DNA from 4 places in the Acetobacter sp. DmW_125128 genome. Region 1 is predicted to be linked to each of the others. Evidence: riboswitches for the same ligand, from Rfam matches in the RefSeq annotation. Region 1 holds a riboswitch; each other region holds the start of a gene.
The links. A riboswitch is a leader RNA that binds a small molecule or an ion and turns the genes downstream of it on or off. The one in region 1 is predicted to bind cobalamin.

Region 1 (7,648 bases):
CCCCCGTTTTTCTATTTTCACCGTATCAGCTACAATAGCCGGATAAAGCTGTATGTTCTGACAACACTTGCCAGATTTACCGAACAATAAGGCAGCCACCACAAGGCTAACGTGTATGGATAGAATAGATCTTTTTCGTATTTTTGCCCGTGTGGTGGAGGCTGCCAGTTTTACCCACGCGGCAGAAACCTTGGGCATGCCGCGCTCTAGTGTGTCTGCCGCAGTGCAACAGCTTGAAAGCCGTGTGGGTGCACGTCTGTTAACGCGCACAACCCGCTCCGTTGCCCCCACGCCAGATGGCGCCGCGTTTTACGAACACTGCCTGCGCCTTGTGGCGGATGTGGAGGAAGCAGAAAATCTGTTCCGCCAGAGCGAAAGTGCCGTGCAAGGCGTATTGCGCGTTAACATGCCCGGCCGCATTGGGCGGCTGATAGTGGCTCCGGCATTGCCCGATTTTCTGGCAACATATCCCGGCCTTTCGGTGGAACTGGGGGTAACGGACAAGGCCGTTAATCTGGTGGAAGATGGGTTGGATTGTGTGCTGCGCGTGGGCCCTTTGCAGGATTCCGGGCTGATTGCCCGCCGTATGGGGGAGTTAAAGCTGATAAACGTGGCCAGCCCGGCATATCTGCATCAGCACGGCGCACCCCAATGCCCGGCAGACCTGCTGCATGGGCACGAGGCCGTAAATTATGCCTCCCCCCAGAATGGCCGCGTGGAACAATGGGAGTGGGAAGAAAACGGCCAAACCCACACGCTGGATATGCCGGGCCGTGTAACAGTAAACAGTGCAGAAGCCCTTATAGCCTGTGCGCTGGCTGGGTTGGGGATGATTCAGATACCCGCGTACGATGTGCGCTCTTACCTGCATACCGGCCAGTTGGTAAAAGTGCTGCCCAAATGGTGTGCGGCCCCTTTGCCTATGGCGTTGCTTTACCCACACCGGCGGCATCTTTCCATGCGGGTGCAGGTGTTTGCCGCATGGCTGGAGGAACTGGTGCGCCAGCAGGTTTTACGCCCTGTTTCCGCCGCTCCGTAAAGGTGGCGTGTATGTGCATAATGCCCGTTGCATAAACGCCTAAACACGCCCAAAGAGCGCAAGCCATGTTAACCATAGAAAACATTCTGTTGCTGCTTTTGCTGGCGGCAGTTAGCAGCCTGCTTGTTGCCCTGTTTAAACAGAAGGTTCCGCAGCCGGTTATTCTTATCATTCTGGGTGTGTTTGCGGCGTTGGCGGGCATGCATGTCAGCTTGCAGCCAGATATGTTCATGTTTGTATTTCTGCCGCCTTTGCTGTTTGCAGATTCATTCCGCATGCCATTGCGTGAGTTTTCAGAACTGCGCGGCCCCATTCTGTTTTTGGCCTTTGGGCTTGTGGTTATCAGCACGCTGGTATGTGGCTATGCTATTCATTGGATTGTGCCAGAACTGGGCTTGCCCATCTGTTTTACGCTGGCGGCAGCGCTTTCCCCCACAGATACGGTAGCTGTTTCCAGCCTTATTGAAGGGCGCAAAGTTCCCAATCGGTTGTTGCAGATTTTATCTGGTGAGGCCCTGTTTAACGATGCCTCCGGCCTTGTGTGCTTTCGCTTTGCCATGGCCGATGCCCTTACGGGGGAGTTCTCTTACAGGCAGGCTTTTGGCACGTTTTTAATGGTGGCGCTGGGCGGCTTGCTGGTGGGCGCTGCGGTGGCATGGCTGACTGTTAAGCTTAACCGCGTGCTGGTGCGTCGTGGGTATGATGATTCGCAATCCCAAATCATCTTTGTGCTGCTCTTGCCATTTTTAATGTACGCAGCGGCGGAAGCGGTGGAATGTTCGGGCATTCTGGCCGCCGTGGCAGGCTGCATGGTGCTTAAACTTTCCGGTATGATAGAGGATACCGCCACCTTTACCCGCTTACAGGCCACAACCGTATGGAACATTGTCAGCTACGTTTTTAACGCGCTTATCTTTTTGTTTCTGGGCTTGCAGTTGCCAGAATTGCTGCAACATGGCGTGGCGTTGGGCCATAAATACGATGTGGCTTTGTGGCAAGTTAGCCTGTTTGTGGTGCAAATATACGCCATTATGCTGGCCATGCGGTTTGCAGGCGTATGGACATCCGTTTTTGGCCGTTGGGTGGTGGCGCGTATTGGCAGCCTGCCGTTTGAACCCACGGGTTTTGCAGGCAGCTTGTTGCTGACATTTGCCGGGGTGCGCGGGGCCGTTACGCTGGCGGCTGTGCTTTCTCTGCCAGAAGGAGCGGATGGCACAGATGCCTTTCCCATGCGCGATGCCGTGGTGGTGGCGGCTACAGGTGTAATTGTGCTTTCCCTGCTGGCGGCCAGTGTGTTCATTCCTCTGTGCCTGCGTTTTTTGCCGCACGAAACGGTGGATAAAAATGCGCAGGAAGAAAACATGGCCCGCCAAAAACTGATACGCGCAGCCCTTGCAGTGCTTACAAAAGCGCGCACGCAGCCGCCTGCGCCCAACCCAAAGGGCACAGCACTGGCTAAGCCGGAGGGGCAAAGTGCCGCAGATGAAGCCCTGCGGCAGGAGGTGATAGACCGCCTCTATCAACTGTATCACAGCCGGTTGGAAGAGGAGGATGAAACGCCGCGCATTACGCCGCTGGATCGTAACCGGGCATTGCGCCATGCACGTATGGATCTGGCCCTGCGCCTGCAATTGCTGCGGGCAGAACGGCAGGCCATGCGAGATATGACATCGCGCAGAGAGATCAATGACCAAACAGAATGGAAGCTCCAGCAGGAACTGGATTATGAGGAGCAGGTGATCCGCTCGCAGTCTCAGCGCCTCCCGCGGGAGGCCTAAAGCCCGCCTGCCAAACGTGGCGTGCTTTTGTTGACAAGCCACCCCCAGCCTGTAAACCACACCGCATGATGGTTTCCCCTTAGGGGAATGAAAAGGGAACCGGGTGCCCGCGCCGTTGCCTGCAATGGTTTTGCGATATTCCCGGGCTGTCCCCGCAACTGTAAGCGGCATGGATGTGCACGCACAGCGCCTTACGCGCTGGCCCACTGGAACAAACCTTTCCGGGAAGGGGTGCCACAACCGAAAAAACCGCAAGCCAGGAGACCTGCCATCAGCACACAGTTGCAGACGGGGCATGTCAGCCGGGGTGTGCTGGCAGGCTGGGCTAGCGGTTAGCCTATGGGGTGGTTTGCGCCCCTGTGGTGGAAAAAGCCGGGCCAGGTCTCGTGGCAACGCTGTTAAACCGCGAGATTGCCTAAAGCCATGCGCCTTAAAACCCTTTTGCTTACCGGCTCATCTTTGCTGCTGGTAGAAACCACTGCCGTTTGGGCGGCAGATGCCCCAACCTCCGTCACATCAACGAGCAAAAATACTGTTGCCACCAAGGCGGCAGCAACACCAGCTACCACTGTTCCGGCGCCACAAAATGCGCCTGTTTTGGCCGGGGTGGAGGGCATGCAAGCTGTGCAAGCGCGCAGTGCGCAGGCTTACCCGGATTACATTACGGTTAGTGCCGCACGGCGGCCCATGCGGGCGGATGAAATTGGCACGGCCATGACGATCGTGACAGAAAAGCAGATACTCACCCAGCAGCGCCGCACGTTAACAGATATTCTGGCCCGCCAACCGGGGCTGAATGTGGTGCGTTCGGGCGGTTTTGGGGGCACTACCTCTATTTTTATGCGTGGCAACAATGCCAACGAGGTAAAAGTGCGGCTGGATGGCATGGATATTAACGATGGCAGCTCCACTTCTGGTGCGTTTGATGCCGCGCAGTTTGTAACCGATGGCATGGGCCGCATAGAAATTTTGCGCGGGCCGCAAAGTGGCCTGTACGGGGCGGATGCCATGGCCGGGGTGATTGATATAACCACCGCGCAAGGGCAGGGTAGGTTCACCCCTTTTGTGCGGGTGGAAGGTGGATCTTACGGCACGTTTAATCAGGTTATGGGCGCGCGCGGCAGTAAGGGAAAGTTCCATTACAATGTGGAGCTTTCTCATTACCGGCAGGATGGCTTTCATGAAATCCCGCGTTATATCGGGCGCTATTTTGGCGCAGATAAGGAGCAGCGCCACCGGGGGGATAGAAACGATAACCGCTCCGCCAATATTCGCCTTGGCTATGATGTGACGCATAATTTTGATCTGGGGCTAACGGCCCGGCTGATCCAGAGCAATCTGCACACCTACAGCAGCTATAATATGGAAGATGAATATTACAGCCGCTTGGGATATTACGGTGATGTCAGCAGCGAGCGTGAACATACCACGCAAAATCAGGCCATTGTGCGGGGCACTGCGCATTTGTCCTCATTTGGTGGCAGGTTCGATCAGGTCATTGGTCTGGGGTATATGACAGGCCGCAGAAGCTGGACAGAAACCGGCACCACGCTGGAAGGCGATGCCTTGCAGTATGATCCCACATATTACCGCACCAGCCGTATCAAGATAGACTGGCACGGCACCGTCAATCTGGATAAATACGGATCTCTGCTTGTGGGGGCAGAGCATTTTCATGATACGTTTAATTCCAGCCAAGGAAATAGCGCGCCATCTTCCACGCCGTTCAGCACCAGTGCGGGCATGGATACCACGGCAGGGTATGGGCAGTATCAGGGTAATTGGAACAAGATTTTATATGGTGCGGCCAATATCCGGTATGACGCCAATTCCCGCTACGGCAATTATGTGACGTGGCGCGTGGCTCCGGCCATTCATATTCCGCACAGCGGCACGGTTATCAAGGCCAGTGCAGGCAGTGGTTTTCATGGCCCTTCATTGTATCAGCTTTTTGCCAACCAGATTTCCACCAGCTATGCAGAAAAGGGGAACCCCAACCTGCGGGCCGAGCGCCTGATAGGGTATGATGTGGGCGTAGAACAAACCTTGGCGCATGACAAATTGCATTTTGGGGCCACATGGTATGAAAACCACGTGCGCAACCTTATCCAGTCCGTAAGTTCTTACGAAAATTATTACTCCACCTACTCCTACAATAACGTCGCCCGTGCCCGCATGTATGGCGTGGAAGCGTATCTGGACTGGAAAGCGCTGGATACGCTGGATTTCAACCTGAACTATACATGGACCCACGCGCGAGATGCCTCTACCGGGCAAGAACTCCAACGCCGCCCGCAGCACAAGTTCAACTTCAATACCACATGGCAGCCGGTGGATGGGCTCTCGCTTTCGGGCAATATTCTGTATGTCAGCGGCGCGCGTGATGTGCCTGTTATTTCCGATACGTACCAGTATTGCAGCACATGCGGTAAAGACCACGGATATTTCACCATAGATCTGGCGGCCAGTTATAAAATCAACCGCTATGTAACAGTGTTTGCGCGGGCAGATAACTTGCTGAACCGCCAGTATGAAAGCCCCATAGGCTACCTTCAGCCCGGCCGCGCAGGCTATGGCGGCTTTACGCTGAATTACTGATGCAGTTTTCCGTAATCCTCCGCCGGGTGGGTATGTGTGTACTGGGTGCAGCCCTTGCGGTGCCTGCGCCGGGGGCGGAACGGGCAGAGCGTGTGGCATCGCTTAACCTGTGCACAGATCAGCTTGCCCTTATGTTGGCAGACCACAAGGATATTATAGGCCTTTCCACTTTGGCGCGGGATTGCACGGAATCTGTGTTGTGCCAGCAGGCGCAGGACGTGCCGGTGTTGCAATCCACGGCGGAAACAGTGTTGGCCGCCAAACCAGATGTGGTGCTGGCAGGCCGCTTTACAGCCCGCTTGGCTGTGCGGGCTGCAAAGGAGGTAGGGGCCAAAGTGCTTACGCTTCCGCCCGCATCTTCCTTGGCGGATATTCCAGACCAGATCATGCAAGTTGCCAATGCGGTGGGGCACCCCGAACGCGGGCGGCAGCTTGTAGCGGCATTTCAAGCCCGGTTGGCGGAACTTGCTACCACCCGCCAACTATCAGACCCCATAGCCGTGGTGTATGAGGCCAATGGCTTTGTGGTGCACGCCCATAGTTTGCCCGATGATGTGCTGGCTCATGCCGGTTTGCGTAACTTTGCCACCACGGCAGGCACGCCACCTTTGGGCGGGCGCGTACCGCTGGAAGTGCTGTTGGCTTATCACCCAGATTTACTGGTGCGCGATCCCTCCGGCCCCGGCCATTCTCTTGCACAGGCCATGCTGGCCAACCCGGTTATGCTGGCCATGTTTGCGCCGCCACATGTTGTGGATGTGCCAGCGCGCCTTTGGCTGTGTGGGTTGCCACAAACGCTGGATGCCGTTGCCTCATTACGTCACGCGCGGGATACCATTGTGGCTGATGGCACAAAGAATTTTCAAAACCCACCTATTACGCAGCCTACGGTAAAGGAAACCCAACCATGAAGCCCTTGCGCCCCGTTGTGCTGAACACGCTGTTGGTGGTGCTGGTGGCCGTTATGGCTGTGGCCTCTTTGTGGTGGGGGGAAAGCAGCATTAACGTGCCAGCAGCCTTGGCAGATTGGTGGGCCGGTGCGCATTCCATAGGTGCGGTTATTATGGGGCAGTTGCGCCTGCCGCGTATGTTGCTGGCCCTTATGGTTGGCGGCACGTTGGGGCTAAGTGGTGCGGTGCTGCAAGGCTATTTGCGCAACCCGCTGGCTGACCCGGGGCTTTTAGGTGTTTCTGGTGGGGCAGCCCTTGGGGCTGTTTGTGTGTTCTATACAGGACTTTTTCAAATAGCCTCGGCTTTGCTGCCTTTGGGTGGTTTGGCCGGTGCATTGGTTACGGCCACGTTGCTTGTGGCGCTGGTGGGGCGTGGTGGCGCATTGGTGCTGTTGTTGGCTGGTGCGGCAGTGAGCAGTTTTACCGCAGCCCTTACCGCACTGGTGCTGAACCTGGTGCCCAGCCCCTATGCCACGTTTGAAATCATGCACTGGCTTATGGGGTCTTTAACAGATCGCACCCTTAATGATGTGCTGCTGGCCTTGCCCGGCGTGGTGGTGGGGTGTGCCCTGCTTATGGGCTGTGGCCGCGCCTTGGATGCCCTAACAATGGGGGAGGACGTGGCCAAAAGCCTTGGTTTTCGGCTTGGTGGTGTTGGGGGCGTGCAAATGCGCGTGGTTGTGGGCACTGCATTGGCTGTGGGCTCTTGCGTTGCGGTTTCTGGCGCTATCGGGTTTGTGGGGCTGGTGGTGCCGCATTTGTTGCGGCCTTTGGCGGGGCATCGGCCATCTCGGCTTATGGTGCCAGCATTTTTGGGCGGGGCTGCGCTTTTGCTGGCGGCAGATCTGGCAGTGCGGCTTATGGCCGGGCGCACAGAATTGCAGTTGGGTGTGGTAACGGCCTTGGTGGGGGCGCCTGTGTTTTTCCACCGTGTTATCTTGTTTAGAAAACGGAACATGCTGTCATGTTAAATGTGCAGAATGTTGGGTTCAGCATAGAGGGCGCGCAGCTTCTCCAAGCTGCCACTGTGCAATTTGAGGCGGGAAGCGTAACAGCATTAATAGGCCCTAATGGTGCTGGCAAAAGCACGCTGTTGCGTATTATGGCGGGTTTGTTACCCGCCACGCAGGGGCATGTGGTGTGTGATGGCGCGCCTTTGCAACAGCTTACATTGGCCCAGCGTGCGCGGCTTATGGCGTATATGCCGCAGGATGTGCCGCCATTTCCGCCCATGCCAGTGCGGGAGGTGGCATCACTGGGGCGCTTGCCTTATGGGGAATCTC
Region 2 (7,648 bases), on a different contig from region 1:
TTTCAAAGTCATCATGTTCGTGTTCGCCATCCTCTGCATCATGATGAGAAGGACGCGCAGCCAAGTCTGCTTCTGCCGCTGCCCCAATCCCAAGCAATATGGCTGGATCCACCTTGCCTTCTGTGGCACGCACAATCTGAACTGGGCGTGGTGCCGTGTGGCGGATTTCATCTTCAACACGTGTCAGCGCATCTGCATCCAGCAGATCTGTCTTGTTCAACACCACAAGATCTGCGGCATTAATCTGATCTTCAAAAACTTCTGCTAATGGGTTGTCATGATCCAAGGAAGGATCTGCCGCACGCTGCTGGGCAATAGCTTCAGGATCATCTGCAAAACGGCCTGCTGCCACTGCTGGTGCATCTACTACCGTTATCACGCCATCAACTGTCATGCGGTTACGCACTGTTGGCCAACCAAAAGCCTTGAGCAATGGTTTAGGCAGTGCCAAACCAGATGTTTCAATAACCACATGTTCCGGTGGATCAGCCCGATCTAGCAGAGCTTCCATGGTTGGCAGAAAATCATCTGCTACCGTGCAGCACAAGCAACCGTTGGTCAGCTCTACAATGTCATCTTCCTTGCAGCCTTCCACTCCGCATCCGCGCAGGATTTCCCCATCAATGCCAAGGGAACCAAATTCGTTCACCACCACGGCAATACGGTGCCCTGCAGCACGCTGAAGCAGATTACGCAAAAGGGTTGTTTTACCTGCCCCTAAAAAACCAGTGATAATGGTTACAGGCACGCGAGATGCGATTGTCATGAAGGCTCCTGTTCATCATAAAGTTGTGCGGGAACACGCCCCAACACCATATTGGAAAGAGATGCCGGACGGCGCGAAGGCATGACTGTTCCCCGCGCAGACTTTGCATAGAGTTGGGCATAAGACAGCAGATCTTCTGCTTTTTCTGTACCCAGATGTCCTAATAACCATGTCCAACGCTCTGGCATAGCAATGGCTGCAGTGCATCCGCGATCGCAGGCTGCCAAACACTGAACCTGACGCAGCAGAACGGGAGCTTCCTGCCCAGTAGCTTCTGCTTCCTGCACCAAGGCCTGTAAACGTGCATATAGCTGGGCACCCGGCGGTTGATCCATAGCAGGCCCACCGCGCCGACACGTGACACACACATGCAAAACAGGACGATTCTGAGGTGATTTTTGAGAAGAATCGGGAGCTTCGGCCATGCTGTATCCCTGAAATAACCGCCATTCTCAAAGAACAGCCGCTTGACGGGGTGCAGACACCCGGCGCCTCTACCTCAGAGATAAGCAGAGGAAATATACCCTATGGTACATCTATGCCTGCCGGGCACCCCGCCAGCAGCAACGCCAGAACTTAATAATAACTAAGGCCCACCAACATGCTTACGCATACTGGCACCAATGGCAGGTTTCCTGGCTTGTACCCACATATACCCCAGCCTATAGGCCAGAACATAAAACGGCGCTCCCTACCTTCCCAGCCTGCATGCAGACCAGTGGTTGAGGCCCGAAAGCCCTTACGGAACACCATGGGTCACTTACAGTTGCGGGGGCAGCGACGGCCTTGCACCGTTCTTCCCTTTTCATCCCGTAAAGGACACCATTAGCCGGTGCACAATGCGCATAAGCGGCCTTTGCTTTCAACCCGCAGTTTTTATGACCTCACAACTTTAAGCTCTACCATCCGAAACAGGATTGAGGTTTCACGCTAATGTTCCTGTGCTTTGTAGCTTTATTTCCATTATTGACGCGCAAAACAGCTATGTTATATTCGTATGAATATACTTTATATATCAAATATTCTTTAGCTAACTAATGAGGATTCCATGACTTCTCCACGCGTTCTGCCCACACTGGATGAAACGCGTTTTTCAGACATGGCGCTTACCTTCCGTATTATGCGGTTAGCCACAGTCTGGCGCACGCAACTGGACAGGGCCTTGCGCCCCCATGGCATGACATTAGCCAGTATGCGCCCGATGGCTTATTTGATGATGATGCCCGATGGAGCCACGCAAAGTGATCTTGCAGCCGCCATGAACGTGGATTGTTCTGCACTGGTGCGTATTCTGGATTTGTTGGAAAAACAAAAGCTGATCACACGCCAACAGGATATGCAGGACCGGCGCGCCAAAAAGCTTGTGCTCACACCTGCAGGGCAAGAAAGATGTGTGCTGTTTCACACTATTTCTGCACAGCTTGAACAGACTGTCCGCCAGAACCTCACAGAAGACCAAGTGCGTAGCTTAATTCATGATCTTTCCTGCATGCTGGAAACACATCATGAACGCTAGATCCGAGCAAAGCAGTAACACACTATCTTCCTTTAACGCTGTGTTCTCCCGCTGCTTACCTGCCCTTTTTTCTGATGAAGCCCAGTGGAATGCCTTTAAGGCTACCGCAGGCTATTCTGCCCGCGTCTTTTTATGCATTGGCATTGCCGTTTTTCTGGCGTTCATGTTCCAGCTTCACTCTCCCCTCAGTGCAGCCACAACTGTTCTTATTGTGGCAAATCCAACTGTAGGGGCTATGGTTTCCAAAAGCGTATGGCGTGTTATCGGCACAGTTATTGGTGCCGTTATCAGCATTGGCATTATGGCTATATTTGTACAGTCCCCTGTTCTGTATTTTGCGGCTCTTTCTGTTTTTGTCGGAATAGCCTGCATGGTCGCCACATTCCTGCGCTTTTTTCGCGCCTATGCTGCTGTATTAACCGGTTATACAATTGTTATTATTGCCGCACCTGCTTTTGCGGACCCAGACAATATTTTTCTTTCTGCAATGGGGCGACTTTCTGCCGTAGTAACCGGTGTGGTGGTAACGGCTTGTGTATTTATGGTAACAAGCCCCCGTAAACCCAGTGCGGTGATGGAAAAACTGGGCAACGCCTTTCGTGACACCATTCTCCACGCAAAAAACTTTCATGCACAGGAAGGTATTTCTTCTCACCCAGAAGAAAATACGGAAAAAGAAAACAATCCTTCCGAAATAACAGATACTACAACCACAGGCACAGCATTCCGTAGCCTGCCGCAACCTCTTTATGATAGCCGCAGCCGCCTTCTGGCGGGTATGGCAGGATTAACACCAGCCATAGAATTTGCCGCAGCAGATGACCCCGACATGCAGGCCCGTATTTCCAACCTGCGCTTGGCACTTAACCGTTTAACCGGGCTTATTGTCAGCTATCATCCTTATTGGCTCAATCTCTCTTTGGTAGATGCGCAATCACGCCCTGTGCATCAGTATGTTGCCGAAACATTAGAGCAGATTCTGCACCTTACAGAACAACCCGGCTGGCTGGAAAACCCCGCCCCGGTTTCTGCCTGCCTGCATGAATGCCTGAAAAATCTGGAACAACTTTCACGCAACAATCCGGCACCCAGTTTGCTGGCCACATTGGATAATACGCGTGATATTTTGGTACAGATAGATCTTGCCCTATACGATCTTACAAGCCTGCGCCGCGATCGTGAATCTTCCCACACACGCCAATATCTGGAATGGCCTGTAGCCTTGCGCAATGGTGTGCGCGGCATGTTCATTGCACTTCTGGCTGGCATGCTGTGGTATGTGTTCCACTGGAGCGCAGGCCCTATGCTGATTGTGTATGTAGTCGCCGCATCAAGCCTGCTTTCAACAGCTCCCTCCGCCGGTAAAGCAAGCCCCATGATGGCAACAGGCACCATGTTGGCTGTGCCTATGGGTTTTTTATGCCATTCCCTGTTTCTGCCTCGTATAGATGGCTACCCGCTTTTATGGCTAACTCTCTGCCTGTTTCTACTACCTGGTGTATGGTTGCAATTTCACCCGCGCTACAGCATTGGTGCATTTGGATATGCAGTGTTTTTCACCATGCTGCTCTCTATTAACAACCCTATTATTTATAATGATCTCGCACTCACCAATAACTGGATAACCATGGTAGCAGCCTGCATACTTCTGGTGCTGGTTTTCCGGGTTATTCTGCCGCCAGACCATCGGTTGGATGCTGCGCGGCTGGTTTCTTCCCTTACGCGCAGCCTGCAACAACTCGCTCTTTCCCACAGTAACAAGCCCGTGCAATGGATTGCATGGGAAGGTCTCCAACTTCAAAAAATCACGCGGCTGATGATGCGTCTTTCCTTTATTCCTTCCGGAATAGACCGGCAGGGCTATACAGATGCGGCCTTTGCAACACTTTCTCTAGGTCGGCTAATTTTACGCCTGCGCTGGAATGCAGAACATACCAAGCTTGATGCGCAAGCCCACGCTGCTCTTGAAAATGCATTAAAAGCCTTTGCCCTATTGCGGCATACCCCACTGGCTACGGCAGATGCTCTGGAGCAGGCTGCTGCAATTCTCCATACAACCGCCACAGATCAGAATGGTGCCTCCCTTATGCGGGATAGAACCATCTCCTGCCTCATGCAAGCAGCGGGCATTATCCGCGCCATTCCCGGGTTTTATGGCAAATACGGCCCCATCCATCGCTCTGTGGATGAGGTTGGGGCAAATGCCTCTGTTTCTACACTTATGGAGTCTACTTCTGTGGGATGAAATAAAGAAAAAAGTTTCCTAAAATAAAAGTCATGATGATGAATTTAATTTTATCTAAATTTTCTTTTTATAGAGAACTTCTGCTCTGCCATTTACTTAATGCTTAAGTCATCACTCATAACAAGAAGTATCTGGCATGGCATATTCCGACACCTCGCCTCCGGTGACATACCGAAGAGCCAACCCAGCCCCATTAGGCTTAATGGGCTTTGGGTTAACAACCGTTCTTCTCAATTTACATAATGCAGATCTGGTACCTATGGGTTCTGTCATTCTGGCCATGGGGCTAACATTTGGGGGTGTTGCCCAAATTCTGGCGGGAATGCTGGAATATGGCAATGGCAATACCTTTGGCATGACAGCTTTTAGCGCCTACGGTGCTTTCTGGCTTTCGTTCGTGGCACTTATTGGCCTACCTCATACTGGCATTGTGGATGCCAGTAGCCCTAACCTTGTAGGAAGCTACCTACTCGCGTGGGGATTGTTCACATTTATCATGTTTATTGCCACGCTCCGTGCCTCACGGGCGCATCAGATTATTTTTCTAAGCCTGACAGTTCTATTCGCTCTCCTTGCCGCGGGTGATATGCTGGCTATGCCAGTTGTTACACAGTTTGCTGGGTATGAAGGATTGTTCTGCGGTTTTTCCGCCATCTATCTCGCTGCTGCTGAAATTCTGGAGGACGCCTTTGGATATGCAGTACTGCCGATTGGCAAACCTGCACCGGCTTCCATAGCTTTCCGAACTGCAGCCGCCTAAACACCCCAAAAACATTATGCCCCGCAGCACAAAATGCTCCGGGGCGACATGTTTGCATTACTTCTCAAAACAATTTTGAGCTTCCTGCTTATTCACTTCCGCCAAAGTTGGCGGCATCCACGCAGGCTGGTTATCTTTATCAATCAAACGTGCCCGAATTCCCTCTACAAAATCTGGCCGGGCCACCATATGGCGCACCATATTTTCCTCCAGCACAAAAGCTGCATGTAACGAGGAAGCAGCCCGTGCCTGGTACCATCCATACCATGCTACCTGCACAGAAAACGGACAAGCACGTGATAAAGCTTCAAGATCCTCTTGCGCATCTTCTGATCCGTCCGCTTTCAATTTTTCAATAACCTGCAAGATATCTGGCGCATCATAACAGGAATCCAAACTTTGCACGTCCAGACTTTCAGGCTGGGAATGAAGGCGGCTGAATACATGTTCTGCACTTTCAACGCTCAACGTTTCTCTTAAATCTATAAGAGAAGCCGATGAAACCAGAACATCTGCAAACCCCATGGCTATGGCCTCTGCTCCGTTCATGCGCCCACCGGTAACGGCACGCCGTAAACCAGAAAAACCAGGCGCACGCGCTAATAACCAGCTTCCTCCTGCATCGGGAGCCAAACCAATAGCCGTTTCCGGCATAGCCAACACAGATGCTTCCGTAACCACCCGATACCGCACATGGCCACCCAAGCCGATACCACCCCCCATAGCTACGCCATCTAAAAAGGAAACAATGGGTTTTTTGTAATCTGCCAACAACAGCATCACATCATATACGCGCTTCATCAGTTCATATGCCGCCAATGCCCCTTGGGCTTTCAGACGATCATAAATGGCGCGTAGGTCTCCCCCTGCGCAAAAGGCACGCGAGCTGCTGCTTTCCAGAAGAATGGTATGGACGGAAGGATCATGCCGCCACATTTCCAAAGCGGCTTTTACGCCGTTGGCCATACTGCTATCAACGGCATTCAACCGTTTGGGGCGGTCTAAAATAATACGTCCCAGATGCCCTTCCTGCTGCATTGTTACGCCAGATACGGCGGAAAGAATTTGCTCTGTCATTGCTTTCCTCTTTATTTCGTGCACAAACACGTACGAACCATCTTTGATTGATTTAAGGAGAGCAGATGTTGGCTCCGGAGACCAGCGCCTACCGCGATGCCATGGCCCGACTTGGCGCAGCTGTGAACATTGTTACAACAGGAACGCTGGAAAACCCCGTTGGTTTTACAGCCTCCGCAGTGTGTTCCGTAACAGATACCCCACCTACGCTCTTGGTCTGCCTGAACCGTGGAAGCCGTGCCAGACAGGCTTTTCATGAAGGTAGCGCATTATGCGTAAACGTGCTGGCATCTACCCAGCAGCATCTCTCTAACCTTTTTGCCAGCCCCAACTCCATGCAGGAGCGATTTGCCACTGGGCATTGGAGCGCCTTGGCAACAGGCGCACCTGTACTGGAAGAAGCTGTAGCCTCGTTTGACTGCAAGATCAGCCAGATTGTAGAAGTTGGCACACACAGCGTAATGTTTGGTATTGTGCAAGCGTTACGCACCCATGCAACCGCACATGGGCTTGTTTATTTTAATAGAATGTATCACGCTCTGCCCCATACTCCAGCCCTAAAGCCCTAAGGGCTTTAGGCATACAATCAAGGTGTTGAAACATGTCACAGGATTATCATGATGATTATCCAGTAAAAGGGGATGATGATTATATCCCGTTTATTACTGTCAAAGCCCTGATTATCATGCATGTTGTGCTGCTAGCAGTCGTAGCTTTATGGTCTTGGCTGGATTGGTCCTTGCCGCAGTAACAAGGGCTAGCTAGATTTTTTAGCTGCCCCGCAAGCGGCAAAACAGACTGGCGGTTATAAATACACCGCCACCTAACGCTGCAATCCAAAATGCTGTAGGGCAATTGGTGTACCAAGCCAACACCAAACCCAACCAAGCTTCCAGCAACGCAAGTAACGTTGCAATGCCCATTCCCAATAAGGATGAAAAACCCATACGCAAACTTGCTGCGGCAGGCGCAATCATAAGCGTAAATACCAGCAAAACACCTGTGATCTGGGCACATTGCGCTGTAGCTACAGCAACAATCATGAGAAAAAGAATATCAAGCAGGCGCATATTCACACCCCGCGCCTCTGCTTGCTCTGGCTGAAGCGATGCAAAAAGAAGCGGCCTTGCCACAAATGCCAGCGCTATCAAACAAGCTACGGAAAGAACACCCAGCCAGCCTAACATAGAAGACCCAATACCCAGAATATCACCAAAAAGCAGTGCTGTGGCTGAACTGGCAGAATGGGTTAGAAAATGCAGGCACAGCGCCCCAAAGCCCATG
Region 3 (7,648 bases), on a different contig from region 1:
CTACGTGAGTCTGCGCGTATATTCTTGATATAACACTATATATTCCATCAGGATGCACCACAGGCACAAAAACAAGAACAGAAAGATTTTTAGGCGTGCTTCCATCATCTGCTCCCCTTTCCAGTTCACACCAACGCTTCCTTTACCTTCAGGTTCTGGTGGCTGTGGGTGCAGGCATTGCCGTGGGTGCAATGTTCCCCTCTGTTGCCACCGCACTTAAACCGCTGGGAGATGGGTTTGTTAAACTTATCAAAATGGTCATTGCACCTGTTATTTTTCTAACCGTGTGCACAGGCATTGCTGGCATGGCAGACCTTAAGCAAACTGGCCGCGTAGCTGGCAAAGCCATGCTGTATTTTTTGTGTTTTTCTACTTTGGCACTCGCCATTGGCATGCTTGTGGCTAACGTTCTGCAACCCGGTGCTGGGCTGCACATTCGCCCCGAAAGCCTTGATACAAGTTCTGTTACACAGTTTGTAAGTGCTGCCGCGCAGCATCATTCCTTTGCAGATTTTTTGTTGCAGATCATTCCTTCCACAACCGCCGGAGCATTTACATCGGGTGAAATTCTGCAGGTTCTGCTGGTTGCCATCCTGTTTGGCATCAGTCTGGCCAAAATGGGTAAAGCGGGGGAAGCCGTCCTTAATCTGTTTTACAGCCTGACAGAACTTGTTTTTGGGGTTGTACGTTTGGTGATGTATCTGGCACCTGTTGGGGCTTTTGGTGCCATGGCTTTTACCGTAGGTAAGTTTGGCCTGCATTCCATTCTGCACCTACTTGCCTTGGTGCTAACATTCTATCTTACAGCCATTCTGTTTGTAGGCGTTGTTCTGGGTGTTGTGGCACGATTAGCTGGTTTTAGCATTCTGCGGCTCTTGGTCTTTCTAAAAGAAGAGCTGCTGATTGTGTTGGGCACCAGTTCTTCTGAATCCGCCCTACCCGGTTTGATTGCCAAATTGGAAAGGGCTGGCTGCTCCCAAGGGATTGTAGGGTTAGTTGTGCCCATGGGCTATTCTTTTAATCTGGATGGCACCAATATTTACATGACTCTTGCTGCGCTGTTTATTGCGCAGGCAACTGATGTGCACCTAAGCTTTCAGGAACAACTTGCCCTGCTGCTAGTCGCTATGGTGAGTTCCAAAGGTGCTGCTGGTGTAACAGGCGCTGGTTTTATTACTCTGGCTGCCACACTTTCTGTTGTACCCAGCGTGCCTGTGGGTGGCATGGCGCTTATTCTGGGTATTGATCGTTTTATGTCTGAATGTCGTTCCCTTACCAATCTGGTTGGTAATGCTGTTGCTGCTATTGTTGTCTCACGCTGGGAAAATGCGTTGGATGATACGCAACTTCATGAGGCCTTGCACACGCAACCACAAATTACAAAAACACCTTCAGTCTGATACCTCTTTTACGTAGGTAGCTCCTCTGGCTGCCTACGGATTTCTTGTATTTGTAATTGAGAATAAACCTTGTTGTAACAGTGTAATTTTGTAAACTTTTTCTTGAGTATTCGTTATAACAGAAAAAAATCCTTGAATCTTTTTGATTGTAATTTAATTTCCATAATATGCGATAATAAAAACAAAAAGAAACGTGAGATCTAAAAAATGTTTGCTAAAATTACAAAATCTATTTTTTAAAGAGAAAGCACCCAGCCGCCTTTCCCTTTAATCTTTGTATTTCTTTCCCCTTGTTTCAGAGATGCGCCGTTGCTGCATGCTACTTGTACGCAATGGCCGTTCTTGCGCCATGAGGATCGGGCAATGCCCTCAACTTATATCATTTCAAATTCAGAACAAAAAACATCACGCTACCAGCAAGAGTGTTTATCCATTCTTCGCTTGCTTTATATCGGGACAGTTCTTTTCACATTTGATATTGCTTTTCACGCTACCTCTGCGCGCGCTCAACAGAATGAAACCACCAAGTCTTTTGAGAAACCTGAATTTTCTTCAAAACCTATCGTTAACGCCGAGATACCAAAAAAACACAAACGCCCGATAGCTGAAGAACGTCTGGACGCCCTGTTTGATACTGAAAGCCTTTCCTACCTGTTAAACCATAATAATACAGCGTTACGCAGGCAGGATATCAGTGCGGGGTATTTTGTTGCTGAACAGGCCTTTGGCAATCTGGCTCCGGGCCTTAAACCTTGGCGCGACAGACTAAGCGAACGCGGCTTTACCTTTGAGTTAACATATAAAGGTGAAGGTATAGCCAATCTTGCTGGCGGTCTTTCAAAAGGTATGGATTATACGCATGAAATTCGTGCCAGCATGTTGTTTGATCTCGGCAAGCTTACCGGTTGGAATCCGCTACAAGGGTGGTACCTGCATGGTATTGTTATGAACCGTGAAGGCCGACAAGTCGGCTGGGATCATGTTGGGGAAAGAAATGTACTTCTTACAGAAGTATGGAGTATTCACGGCCCCGCAGCAGCCCGCCTTGCCGATCTGTATCTAGAAAAATCTTTTCTCCACAACCGTATCAATATCAATGTCGGACGCATTTCACTTACACATACCTATTCTACTTCTATTTTACTGTGCACATTCATGACCATGTGCTCTGCACCCATGGCTATACGAGAACCGGCAGGTTGGAGCGTTTACCCCAAAACATCATGGGGAGGCACAGTGCGCTTTCGGCCAACACATGATCTTATCCTGCGCACTGGTATTTATCGCATAGGCCCCAAAGCACGTGACAATACAGGTTGGGCATGGGGCGATGAGCCTTATACAGGTATTCAAACTCCCATTGAGTTAACGTGGGAACCGTTTTTTGGCACGCGCAAGCTTCCGGGCCATTACAAAATCGGTTTTGGGCATGACACGTCTCCTTACCCCGATATGGTTGGCACCATTCCCGCTGCTTTTGCGGGCTCTGTGCATCCGCACAAACTCAAACCGCGTGATACATTTTATATAGAGGCAGACCAGATGGTGTATCGCAGCCATGGCGAACATCAGATGGCTGGCGGATATGTGCTAGCTGGCTTCATTCATAACACGCCAAGTAACTCCACATTCTCAAACGAGTTCTACGCAGGGGCTTCCCTTTTGGGTATTATCCCCCACCGGCCTTTGGATCGTCTGGGCGTCATGTATTCCTATTACCAACTCAGCCCACGCTTGGCCTATGGGCAACGTATGCAGGAAGCTGCGGGCGTTCCCCTTGGCCCCTATATCAATGGGCCACAAACACATTCTGCAATTCTGGAAGCATATTACGGCATTCCTGTCACACCGGGCTTGGTTATTACATCCGAGTTTGAGTACATGATGCGCCCCGGAGAAACCTCGGTTATTCCCAATGCTATTCTGGCAGGGCTTAAGGTTATTGCTGCCCTGTAAGGCAAAGCGAGGCGCAAAAACATCTCACCTGCCTTGCTTTTCTCATACTGGCACCAAACCTGCTTATTGCTAGAATATATATTCGAACAGATGGATGGTGCTGCGCAAGCGGCTTGAAAGGGAATGCCGTGTACGGATTTCTGCCTTAAATTGAAGCAGAATCTTTATAGTCGGCAGCTGCTCCCGCAACTGTAAGGGGAGGTTTGACCTGCTGCCGGTCACGGCTAGCCACTGGCCGATAAACACGGCTGGGAAGGTAAAAGGTCTAACATACCATATCCCCAAGCCAGGAGACCTGCCTCCATCAGGCACATCATACCGGGCGGGATGAACCGGCAGCGGCAAAACAGGCAGTAACATGCATAAACATGCCTTTAGCTCATTTTTAACAGCACTGCTTCTTGCATGGAGCAATATACCCTCCAACGCTCATGCAGAAAGCGCCTCCACACCAGCCATAACCGGACAATGGATTACGGAAGACGGTAAAGGCGTATTCAATATCCACACCTGTGGCGATAAAATGTGTGGGAACCTTGTAGGGTTAAACCTAACGCAAGATGAAGAAGCTTCTGGCCGTAGAAAAACAGAATGTAACCTTCAGATGCTCAAAGGCTTCCATCCCATGGAAGACCGGCATGACCACTGGAAAGGTCATATCTTTGATCCTCAGAGCAAAAATACTTACGATGCCATTATATGGATAGCGGACGATGGTGCCCTGAAACTGCATGGTTTTTTAGGTTTGGAGCTCTTTGGTAGAACAGATACCTGGCAGCCATTTCATGGCCGTATAGGCAACAACTGCCACATTAACCCCTAAGCATACCTGCTTCAACGAAGCATGAAATAACCTATTATTCCATTACAACAGCTTGCAAGCTCAGGCCGTCCCTATAAAACTACCCGTAATTTTGAACTCGATATTCTCCGCAATGTTTCATTCTGACAAGGCGGAGCCCGGTTTTGTAGGGAGAATCCGAAGAATGAGACAAACGCACGAGGGGCAGCCTGTGGCGGAGTGGTGTTCATCTCCTAACGCCATGCGCCTGAATAAACTGTTGCGCATGTCCCGTCGGGATGTGCTTTTAGGTGGTATTGGTCTTTCTGTTGCAGGCACAACAGGTGCGGCGCTTGCTAATACCGCGCCTACTACACCAAACACTGAAGACCTCTCTCACTTTATGCAGATATCCCAGCGACTGACAGATAGAGATACGCTAAACCCCCAGATTGGTGCGGCCCTATATGCCAATATCGTGCATGCCAATGCCGATCGACAGGATAAACTTAACGCCCTGCATACTCTACTAGAGCGAGAAAAATTTACGACGGCATCTGCCTTTGCTCATGCAGCAGAAAAATCTGATCCCAAACTTAAAAATGTCATCCACGAAATTCTAACCGGCTGGTACCGAGGTATTGCGGATGGCAAAGTGGTGGTTTACCGCTCCGCCCTGATGTTCGACATCACCAAGGATGCCGTTTACCCCAAAACCTATGCAACAGGCGGCCCATTCTACTGGACAAGCAAGCCACCAGAAGTTGCACGCCCAAAAGGGCACCCTGCACTTTCTGCTTCCGCCCTTGTTATCGAACCGACCTGATCTTACGGGATACCCCGCTTTATGCCCTCCGAAGAAAATCTTTCAGCCGACGTTGTGATCGTAGGATCAGGCGTTGCAGGTAGTTCTATTGCCAACGAACTGGCGCGCGCCGGTATTTCCGTCATTGTGCTGGAAGCTGGCCCACGTGTTGACCGCCAGCATTTTGTAGAAAACTTCCGCAATCTGGAAAACAAACCCTCTTATCAGGGGCCATTCCCGGCTGTACCTTGGGCACGGCATCCGCCTGATCAGCAAACCCCTAACGAGTATCTGCATACCTCCGGCCCAAATGCCGAAGCCTATCAGCAGGTTTACTTACGTATGATGGGCGGTACCACATGGCACTGGGCTGGGTGCGCATGGCGTTACCTACCATCAGACTTTGAACTCAAAACACGTTACGGTCAGGGCCGCGATTGGGCCTTGACTTACGATGATCTGGAACCCTTTTACTATCAGGCAGAAGTCATGATGGGGGTTTGCGGGCCAGATCCTGCGGTAGAAGATCTTGGGTCTCCTCGCAGGCAGCCATATCCTATGGATGCACTGCCCATTTCCTACGCTGCACAACAATTCCGCAAACTGATTCAGGAAAAAACGCCGTGGCGCGTGGTGCACGAACCACAAGCACGTAACACTCGCCCGTATGATAGCCGCCCAACGTGTGAAGGGCATAATAACTGCATGCCCATCTGCCCTATTGGGGCCATGTATAACGGTAGCTATTCCGTTTACCATGCAGAAGCTGCCGGGGCTAAGTTTATCCCCAACGCTGTGGTGTATAAGATTGAGCGAGACAGCGCGAACAAGCGCGTAACCGCCGTGCATTACTTTGACCCCGACAAAGGGTCACACCGCGTTACGGGCAAATATTTTGTTATTGCTGCGCACTGCATTGAAACAGCTAAACTGCTGCTGCTTTCTGCTGATGAACAAAGCCCGGATGGTGTTGCCAACAGTTCCGGCCATGTAGGCCGCAACATGATGGATCATACCGGTGTACAGGTTACCTTCATCAGTGGCGATCAAGCCTTGTGGCCGGGCCGTGGGCCGCTGGAAACCAACGTGATCGACAATTTCCGTGATGGAAACTGGCGCTCAGACCGTGGGGCCTACCTTGTGCACATGGTGGATGATAACCAAGTGGATCTGGCTACCCAGTTAGCTATTTCCAAAGGGTACGTTGGCCGGGAACTGGAAGAACAGATTCGTTACCTAGCTTCACACACTGTGCGGCTGTTCAGCCATAACGAAGCTCTGCCAGATCCCAACAACCGTCTGACACTCAGCAAAGATCATAAGGACATTCTGGGGATTCCGCACCCAGAAGTGTACTATAAGCTGCCCGAATACACTGTGCGCAGTTGTGAACACACACGCTATGTTTTCCGCGACCTAATCAAACTGATGCACGGTACGGATGAACAGTGGACTCCGGGCTACTTCCCGCAGGATCATCCCGCAGGCAGCACCATTATGGGCGCAGATCCCAAGGATTCCGTGGTGGATGGCCATTGCCGAACGCATGATCATGACAATCTGTTTATTGCCAGTTCCTCGGTTTTCTCAACCGTTGGCACCGGCAACATCACCTTGACTGTAGCTGCCTTGGCGCTACGTGTTGCCGATACGCTGAAAAAAGAACTTGCTCATGCCTGATTTTTCCAAAACCTTGCGCACCCTTCTTTCGGCAGGCACGGTGCTTGGTGTTTGCGCTCTTACCCAGCCACCTGTCCATGCAGAAGATGCAGCCCCGGATCAGGCTGTTCTGGATCGTGGTGCTTATATTGCCACTGCATCAGATTGTATTGCCTGTCACACCAAGCCCGGTTCGCAGCCATTTGCTGGTGGCCTAAAAATTGCAACACCTATGGGTGATGTAATTTCCACCAACATTACGCCAGATCCAGAGCGCGGCATTGGCAAATACACAGAGCAAGACTTTGAACAAGCCGTACGCCATGGCGTACGCAAAGATGGCGCTTACCTGTACCCTGTTATGCCTTATGTTTCTTACGCAGGCATGACAGATCAGGATGTGCATGCGCTTTATATGTGGTTCATGCACAGCGTAAAACCAGTTGCCAGCACCCCGGCAGAAACAACGCTGGTGTTTCCTGCCAATATGCGCAGCGCAATGGCGGCCTGGAACTTTGTAACCACCAAGGAAGAGCCAGAAAGCGGAGATTCCAGCACATATGATCCGCTACGCCGCGGCAAGTATCTTACCAATGCGCTGGAACATTGCGGCACCTGCCATACGCCGCGTAACTTCATGCTCAGTGAAAAGCAGGACAGATATCTGGCTGGCACGTCGCTTGATGGATGGTACGCCCCCAACATCACCACCAGCAAAACCGGCGGTATAGGCAACTGGAGCGAAGAGGATATTGTCGCCTACCTGAAAACAGGCCATGCCAATGGTCATGCTCAAGCCGCAGGCCCCATGGCAGAAGCTGTGGAACACAGCACCAGCCACCTGACAGATCAGGATCTGCACGCCATAGCTACTTATATTCACCAGGTTCCAGCTATGGACGATGATATGGAACATCAGGCACGAGATAGCTTTGGCCAAGCTATAGAAGCACTGGATATCCGCCAGAGTGCCCCAACCCGAATTGATGATCTGACCGAAATGGACGGACAGCACGCATACGATGCCAACTGCGCGGCCTGCCATGG
Region 4 (7,648 bases), on a different contig from region 1:
CGCTAAGCGGATCTCCCGCTTTCGCCGTCATGTCGGTCTTAAGAAAATCGTTTCAGACGTCCAAAAAACCGACATTGTTTTATCAGTGATCGCCTAATTTCAGTTCTGACAATATTGCATAGTTTCTTAATTCGAAATTCAAGACAGCATTCAAATGACAAGTGTTCGCTTTTTCTATTCAGATCCTATTCCACTTCACCAATGATTTTCACGAGACATCAATTCCCGATGCATGCTTCGTCCTCGACTGGTAAGACGAGCGGCAGCACTGCCCCAGCGTACGGAAAATCCGGCTGCGACATATCCCATCAATATCAATGATCCGCGAATGGCACCGCGATCCGCTATGGGGATGCCATACTCGCCGCTTATCGGTAGAGAGAGAATAAAACGGCACTGTTCTTTTGTGAGATCTTTTGCCGCCAGATAGGGCCTGCCTGCCCCATTCTGGGTGGGGAAATCTATGACATTACTCATGGATCTGTCTCTTCAGGTTCACACTGTTCAAGAAATCATAAATTCAACTTGCACACGACAATACAGATCCATCGCAGCTTTCTGTGCACCAATCAGATTCTGAACCGCTATATAGGTTTGCACGTAACTTGCTTCCGGCACGTGCGCTGGCCTGTCAGTCAGCGCCATCGCCATTTCTATCGCTGTATCGAGAAGCGGCCTGAAATGTGCTTCCAGATAGTCACCACGTATCTGATGGTCTGTTGGTAGATTGGAAACAGTCATCTGGAAAAGATCATAGCCATTCTGCTGCAATTGTTCTTCTTCAGGTAAAGCTGCATCTGTCCCCAGCAAAGAAATGACACAGGTTCGATCAGGTGCCAGAAAAATGATCTTTTCCAGCAAAGGATGAAAAGCATGGGAAGGTGGCGCGATAAAAGGCAATCTCATGGGACCGTCTTTTCTACACTCTCTGGCGCCTGACCACATCGCCTGAGCAGATCACGAAGTTGATTGATAACCGGGAAGACTTCCCGATTGTGATCTCCACCGAGGTCTTTCCATGCAGCCTGTTCCAGCTCGACAATCTCGCGATCTTCAAAGAAGACGCGCTCCGTGAATGCGACCAGTATTGGCCAGGCAAGATCCAGTAAAAAAGGCACTTTCAGTCGTTTGATCGACAACAGACCGAAAACACGGTTGGTCAACTCCTCACGATCCTGCGGCACATAAGAGATCCATAACTCCATCACGGGTTCCTCAATCCCTTGCGTTTCAATACGCAGGATCTGGTAAGGATATTGTGTCCTGATGGTCATGACATCCCGGTAGGCAAAATCCCGACCATCACGGCGTCTCTGGCCGTAGATCAGCGCCTCGCTCAAAGGCTGTTTGCCGCCGGTTCGTGCAAAGGTGTAGCGGGCCTCCACAAAATCCTCTCCGTGATCCATTCCGAGGAACCGAGGCTTCATTTTCCCGACCAACCGACTGTGCAGAACCTGATGATTCATATCCATCAGGTTTTCATGCATGAAACTGTAATGACAGTTCACCACCTGCCCGAAGCGCCGCGTGCGATAGCGCCTGTCTCTCACCCTTGGAAAATCAGGAAGCGCGGTCGTCGCCGCAAGAGACTGGTCTCCCATGAAAACAAAAATAAGCCCATCTTTTTCGCGGCAGGCCCAACTTTTGAGACGCAGACATTGCGCTTCGGCTGAAACATTCGGCGAAACACATTGGCCGTCCCGGTTATATCTCAGACCATGAGCAACGCAGCTTATCAGGTCACCATGGACGTTTCCTTTGCCAAGCAGAACCTGCCGATGGGCGCACAGGCCATCCAGAGCATAAGGAATGCCGCTTTTGGGGCGCACGACGACGATATGCTGCCCTGCAAACCGGACATCGATTGCCTTTTCCCGTCCCAATTCACGGGACCATGCGACAGGATACCAGAAGTTCGGATTGGTTCTGACACGTCTTAAATCAATCTGTACCGCGCACGCTGAATGATCTGAAATTTGGTGAAGTTCGTTTTCCATTGCCTCGGCTTTTCAACTGGCTCAGCGCAAAGGAAACAATACAACCCCTCGTCATGGAGCATCGTGTCGTCTCTCACATTTTGTCTGAGCAAGTGTACCCGTTATCAATTATCGGACAGAATGCATGATTGTCCGGTGACTGACTCTGAAGTGTCTAACGGATCAATGCTGTTTGCAGCACAAAAGCGTCATTCGTATATCGGCCAGAAATGATGGGGTAAGTCCCCCTGACCTGAAAAGAGTCCATCGCCTGATTCATCAGGAGTGACCGAGGCATGAGGCAGACAGGCATATATTCTCTCCTCCCTTCGGTCATCCCGCCCGACGGTTGGTGGCTGAGCAATGGCAGGTCTCCTGGCTCACGGATCATGGCCAACTGGTTCCAACCTTCCCGTTCCTATGAGAACAGTGGTTCACGTTCAAAGTGAACGAACCAGCGGCATACCGCCTACAGTTGCGGGAGCAGCCTCCGACTTTGCTTCCGGCCGATTGTCTGACCAGAACATAACGGAGTTCCCTATTAACCCGCTCGCGCGGGACCATTGAAGCGTTTGCTCCTGCACCATGCCGCCAAACGCATCCCACGTGCAAGCTGGAACATTCTGGAGCTGCGAAAGGCAGATATCAGTTTTTCGCATGTAGACCGAGACCGGATTGAGCTGATGTCCTGAAAACAAACATTACGCCAATCAGTTTCTGACTGCGTCTTTTCCCGAAGCAATGCAGCCACATTAGTCCATGAACAATATTGATGTATTGATGAAATCAAATCATTTCTGCTCACGGGTTCGTTCAGGCATAAAGCTACCATGACGATGACCACCACCGCCTAAAAAACTCAGAAGACAAACTTGGGGACGCCATGCCCCCGTGCCCGCATTCTGGTTTACGGTGGAAATAGGGATGCAGAACAACAATGATTCAGGATTCGACATTCAGTATCCATCGGCTTCGTTTCGATGAAAACTATCATCCTTCCGACAGAACCCGCCTTACGACCAATTTTGCCAATCTGGCGAGAGGGAAAAGCCGTCAGGAAAACCTGCGCAATGTCCTGCGGATGATAGACAACCGGTTCAATGATCTGGCGCATTGGGATAATGCCAACAGAGATCGTTACACTCTTGAACTTGAAATCGTTTCTGTGGAGATGGATCTCGCCTTTGCAGGCAAAAGCGGCAGCTTTCCTCTGATCGAAGTCCTCTACACAACAATTGTTGATAAAAACGCCAACAAACGGATAGAGGGCCTCGCCGGAAACAGTTTTTCCTCGTACGTGCGGGATTACGACTTCAGCGTGTTGTTACCGGCTTACAATAAAGAAAAAGCCAAATTCAGTGTTCCCCATAATTATGGGAACCTACATGGAAATCTCTTTAAAAGCGTTATGAACTCGTCTGCTTACAAGCAGAATTTTAAAAAATTACCGGTTATCTGCCTCAGTGTCTCGACCAATCGCACCTATCATCGAACGGAAAATCAGCATCCTGTTCTCGGCGTTGAGTATGAACAGCGTGAATTTTCTCTGACAGACCAGTATTTTAAAAAAATGGGAATGCAAGTTCGTTATTTCATGCCGCGCAATAGTGCTGCGCCACTGGCCTTCTATTTTTTTGGCGATCTGCTGTCTGACTACTCTGCTCTTGAACTGATCAGCACCATCAGCGTGATGGAATCTTTTCAGAAAATTTACCGTCCTGAAATTTACAATGCCAATTCTGCTGCGGCTGACTGTTATCAACCGAGCCTAAAACATCAGGACTATTCCAACACCCGCATTGTCTACGATCGGGAGGAGCGTACACAACTGGCGATCTCACAGGGACACTATACGGACGAGCATTTCATCAAGCCATATCACGACATTCTCGAAAAATGGTCTGCCGGTTACGTCGCCTGATCCATCAGAAATACAAGGTTACCTCTCATGAAAACACTCCTCCCCACCTCAACGGCTGGCAGCCTGCCGAAACCCTCATGGCTCGCACAGCCTGAGACACTCTGGTCCCCCTGGAAATTGCAGGGGGAAGAGCTGGTCGAAGGTAAGCAGGATGCGCTTCGCCTGACGCTGGACGATCAGAACCGTGCTGGCATTGATATCGTCAGTGACGGCGAGCAGACGCGTCAGCATTTCGTCACGACCTTTATTGAGCATCTCAGTGGTGTCGATTTCGAGAACCGTCAGACAGTCAAAATTCGCAACCGCTACGATGCGAGCGTACCATCCGTTGTCGGCGCCGTAGCGCGTGAAAAACCGGTTTTTGTCGAGGATGCAAAGTTTTTACGCACCCTGACAAAGAAACCTATCAAATGGGCGCTCCCCGGCCCCATGACGATGATCGACACGCTCTATGATGGCCACTACAAAAGCCGTGAAAAACTCGCTTGGGAATTTGCCAAAATTCTCAATCAGGAAGCAAAAGAACTGGAAGCGGCTGGTGTCGACATCATCCAGTTCGATGAACCCGCCTTCAATGTTTTCTTTGATGAGGTCAATGACTGGGGCATTGCCACATTAGAGAAAGCTATTGAAGGGCTGAAGTGCGAGACAGCAGTTCATATCTGTTATGGTTACGGCATCAAAGCCAATATCGATTGGAAAAATGCTCTTGGGGAAGAGTGGCGTCAGTATGAAGAGATCTTTCCCAAACTGCAAAAATCCAATATCGATCTGATTTCATTGGAATGTCAGAACTCCCGCGTTCCAATGGATCTGATCGAACTCATTCGTGGAAAAAAGGTCATGGTTGGCGCCATTGACGTGGCCACCAAAACCATTGAGACGCCTGAAAAAGTCGCCGATATTCTGCGAAAAGCACTTCAGTTTGTTGATGCTGACAAGCTTTACCCCTGCACCAATTGCGGTATGGCACCGTTACCGCGTGATGTAGCGCGTGGAAAACTGGGTGCTCTGGGCGCAGGTGCGGAAATTGTTCGAAAAGAACTTTCGGTCGGCTAGGTAGCTCTGCGGGTTTCTATCATGGAGGGCAGGACACAGGTCTTGCCCTCCATGATGCCAGAATTTCCGGAGCCATCAGCAGTCTCACCACGTCTTCCGCACTGTATAAAGCCAGCGAGAAACGCCCTCGATCCTTTATCATTTTCGTTCCAATCGGCCGAAGCTTGCCGTCACGCGTCCATCTGATACGTTCCCGACTGGAAACTCCCAAAGCATCCTGAAGAGTGGCTGGTGTGAAAGGGTGTGTGCAGATTTCCTCCACCGTCGTGATCAGTTTTCCAATATCGCGCGCTTTATTGGTCGTGGGGCACGCCATGTCCAGAATGTGCTCGAACCGACGCAGTCGTTTCCGACATTCCTGCTTTCGGCAAACAATAATCCTGTGATGTTCTGAAAGAAAATCCACAAAACGGGTGAGACGTTCGCCCTTTGAAAGGGCCAGACGTTCAGGTGCTTGGAGATAAGACAGAATATCTCTGACAAGGGCATGATGTATGGATCGTTTCACCGTTCAAACAGTATTTTGTCCAGATCAACGGAACCACGGGTTTATACAACACGGACAGCCGAACTGACTTTCCTCATCAGAGACGCTGTCCTCCGGCTCATCACATCTCAGAACTGGTTCGTGCTGTGGTTTATTATCACGTGTCGTAGTAGGTGGAACTTCGCCGAACAAACAAGCTCCGTCATCTTGTGTGTGATCAGGCCTCATCATCAGTTCCATAATAGAGCTTGCCAAGCTCGATCGGCGAACGCCCCTGACTGCGGCGGTGAGCATTGGTATCACGCAGGGAATAGGCGCAGCCGCAATATTCCTGCTGGTAAAACTTCTCCTGCTTGCTAATCTCGATCATTCGCGCGGAGCCACCCCCTTTGCGCCAGTTGAAATCCCAGTAGGAAAGTCCTTCATAAAGGGATACGGCGCGTTGGCCGCAGTCATTGATCTGCGCCATGTTCTTCCATCGTGAAATACCGAGTGAACTGGTCATCACCGGGAAGCCATGTTCATGAGCGTAAAGCGCTGTGCGCTCGAAGCGCATATCGAAGCACATGGTGCAACGCACACCGCGTTCCGGTTCCCATTCCATGCCTTTCGCACGGGCGAACCAGTTGTCCCTGTCATAATCGGCATCGACAAAGGAGATACCATGCTTATCAGCAAACCGGATGTTTTCGTCCTTGCGAAGAAGATATTCCCGCTCGGGATGGATGTTCGGATTGTAGAAGAAGATCGTGTAGTCGATACCCGATGCGGTCATGGCCTCCATCACCTCACCCGAACAGGGTGCGCAGCATGAATGGAGGAGCACCTTCCTGTGCCCATGCGGTGGAGTCAAAATCTGCCGGGGTTTCTCGTTCATCGGGGACTTCCGTTTTTTCCAAAAGGCCTGTCACATTATGAGATGCGTTCGTCTGCATCGGACGCACCCCAAGGATATGGGCAATCGCGTACGTCAGGTCAGCACGGTTCAACGTGGAGACATGAAACTCGTTAATCCCATAGGTCTGCAAGGTACGGATCTGTTCCACCGCCACCATACTGGCAACGATACGACGAAGTTCAGGATTCTTCGCCGTCCCATCGAACAGATGCCTCAACCATGCCGGAACAGTTACCCCACACACAGCCGAGAAGCGCACGATCTGCTCGTAATTTGAAACCGGCATAATGCCAGGAATGATGGGGGCAGTAATTCCGGCCGCCAGACACCGATCCAGAAACCACAGATAAATTTCACTATCAAAGAAATACTGCGTGATGGCCCGTGTGGCCCCCGCATCAAGCTTGCGCTTGAGGTTATCCAGATCAGCTTCCGGGCTTAACGCTGTAGGATGGGTTTCGGGATAAGCGGCGACAGAAATATCGAAATCCGCGATACGACGCAGACCGGCAACAAGATCACTGGCATAGGTATAGCCACCTGGTCGCGGACTATCATCAACAGCGCCTGCGGAAGGATCGCCACGCAGGGCCACAATATGATGAACACCAGCATCCCGATAGCAACGGGCAAGATCATCTACGGCCTCGCGGGGCGCACCGACACAAGTCAGGTGGGCGGCGGAGATAAGGTCTGTATTCCGCTTCAGACGCAACACCGTGGAAAGAGTGCCGACCTGCGTGGTTCCGCCAGCCCCATAAGTGATTGAGACAAAGCGGGGTGCGAGAGGCGCCAGACGCCAGATACAGTGCCAAAGCCGTTGCTCCATTGCGTCAGTTCGCGGTGGGACAAACTCGAAGGACAGAATTGGGGTTTCGGAATTACACGACAACAGTCTGTCGATACGCTTTTCCGACAGCCATGTGCTCAAAATGCCTGTCATGTCAGCCGGAAGTTCTCACCGCGTCCAACTTTTCCTTGAAAATGTCGGGAGAAAGATTGAAGCCACCGTTCGATCCACTGTGAAAGTGGTCGTGAATGTCGTTGGAGACCATGGTCTGCATCCGCATGAATGAATGATTGATCCTTCATAGTAGAAGTTTATAAAAATGAACTGAAATGATATATTTTTATGGCTATATGAATTTCGTGCATTTATCGGACAAAACATGGGCATTCTGGAACGCAGCCATCTAACAATCATTCGGGAAGTTGCACGGGAAGGTTCGCTGACGGCTGCCGGAGCGCGTCTGAATCTGACCCAACCAGCACTCAGCCATTCTATCCGCAAGATTGAACAGCAGCTT

Region 2: it holds a riboswitch for cobalamin, as region 1 does, so the genes downstream of both, FKW19_RS02450 (DUF1636 domain-containing protein) here and FKW19_RS11740 (TonB-dependent siderophore receptor) in region 1, are expected to answer to the same signal.
Region 3: it holds a riboswitch for cobalamin, as region 1 does, so the genes downstream of both, FKW19_RS02360 (DUF2147 domain-containing protein) here and FKW19_RS11740 (TonB-dependent siderophore receptor) in region 1, are expected to answer to the same signal.
Region 4: it holds a riboswitch for cobalamin, as region 1 does, so the genes downstream of both, FKW19_RS10625 (Rieske 2Fe-2S domain-containing protein) here and FKW19_RS11740 (TonB-dependent siderophore receptor) in region 1, are expected to answer to the same signal.

What each region holds. Positions count from the first base shown of each region.
Region 1 covers NZ_VHOP01000038.1:49,278-56,925, reverse strand. The annotation lists gene FKW19_RS11750 (LysR family transcriptional regulator) at 116-1,039, shown strand; gene FKW19_RS11745 (Na+/H+ antiporter) at 1,105-2,817, shown strand; cobalamin riboswitch at 2,870-3,105, shown strand; gene FKW19_RS11740 (TonB-dependent siderophore receptor) at 3,241-5,415, shown strand; gene FKW19_RS11735 (ABC transporter substrate-binding protein) at 5,415-6,326, shown strand; gene FKW19_RS11730 (iron ABC transporter permease) at 6,323-7,336, shown strand; gene FKW19_RS11725 (ABC transporter ATP-binding protein) at 7,330-7,648, shown strand, end outside.
Region 2 covers NZ_VHOP01000006.1:33,773-41,420, forward strand. The annotation lists gene cobW (cobalamin biosynthesis protein CobW) at 1-766, opposite strand, end outside; gene FKW19_RS02450 (DUF1636 domain-containing protein) at 763-1,191, opposite strand; cobalamin riboswitch at 1,374-1,608, opposite strand; gene FKW19_RS02455 (MarR family winged helix-turn-helix transcriptional regulator) at 1,815-2,282, shown strand; gene FKW19_RS02460 (FUSC family protein) at 2,272-4,527, shown strand; gene FKW19_RS02465 (acetate uptake transporter) at 4,664-5,287, shown strand; gene FKW19_RS02470 (enoyl-CoA hydratase/isomerase family protein) at 5,345-6,364, opposite strand; gene FKW19_RS02475 (flavin reductase) at 6,430-6,933, shown strand; gene FKW19_RS15315 (hypothetical protein) at 6,966-7,115, shown strand; gene FKW19_RS02480 (metal ABC transporter permease) at 7,135-7,648, opposite strand, start outside.
Region 3 covers NZ_VHOP01000006.1:9,608-17,255, forward strand. The annotation lists gene dctA (C4-dicarboxylate transporter DctA) at 96-1,400, shown strand; gene FKW19_RS02355 (carbohydrate porin) at 1,764-3,356, shown strand; cobalamin riboswitch at 3,435-3,674, shown strand; gene FKW19_RS02360 (DUF2147 domain-containing protein) at 3,715-4,179, shown strand; gene FKW19_RS02365 (sorbitol dehydrogenase family protein) at 4,292-4,963, shown strand; gene FKW19_RS02370 (GMC family oxidoreductase) at 4,985-6,622, shown strand; gene FKW19_RS02375 (cytochrome c) at 6,615-7,648, shown strand, end outside.
Region 4 covers NZ_VHOP01000034.1:78,228-85,875, forward strand. The annotation lists gene FKW19_RS10615 (hypothetical protein) at 196-477, opposite strand; gene FKW19_RS10620 (hypothetical protein) at 505-906, opposite strand; gene FKW19_RS10625 (Rieske 2Fe-2S domain-containing protein) at 903-1,997, opposite strand; cobalamin riboswitch at 2,324-2,556, opposite strand; gene FKW19_RS15965 (hypothetical protein) at 2,540-2,668, shown strand; gene FKW19_RS10630 (DUF1852 domain-containing protein) at 2,914-3,897, shown strand; gene FKW19_RS10635 (methionine synthase) at 3,925-4,956, shown strand; gene FKW19_RS10640 (hypothetical protein) at 4,976-5,464, opposite strand; gene FKW19_RS10645 (epoxyqueuosine reductase QueH) at 5,661-6,218, opposite strand; gene metF (methylenetetrahydrofolate reductase [NAD(P)H]) at 6,232-7,284, opposite strand; gene FKW19_RS10655 (LysR family transcriptional regulator) at 7,511-7,648, shown strand, end outside.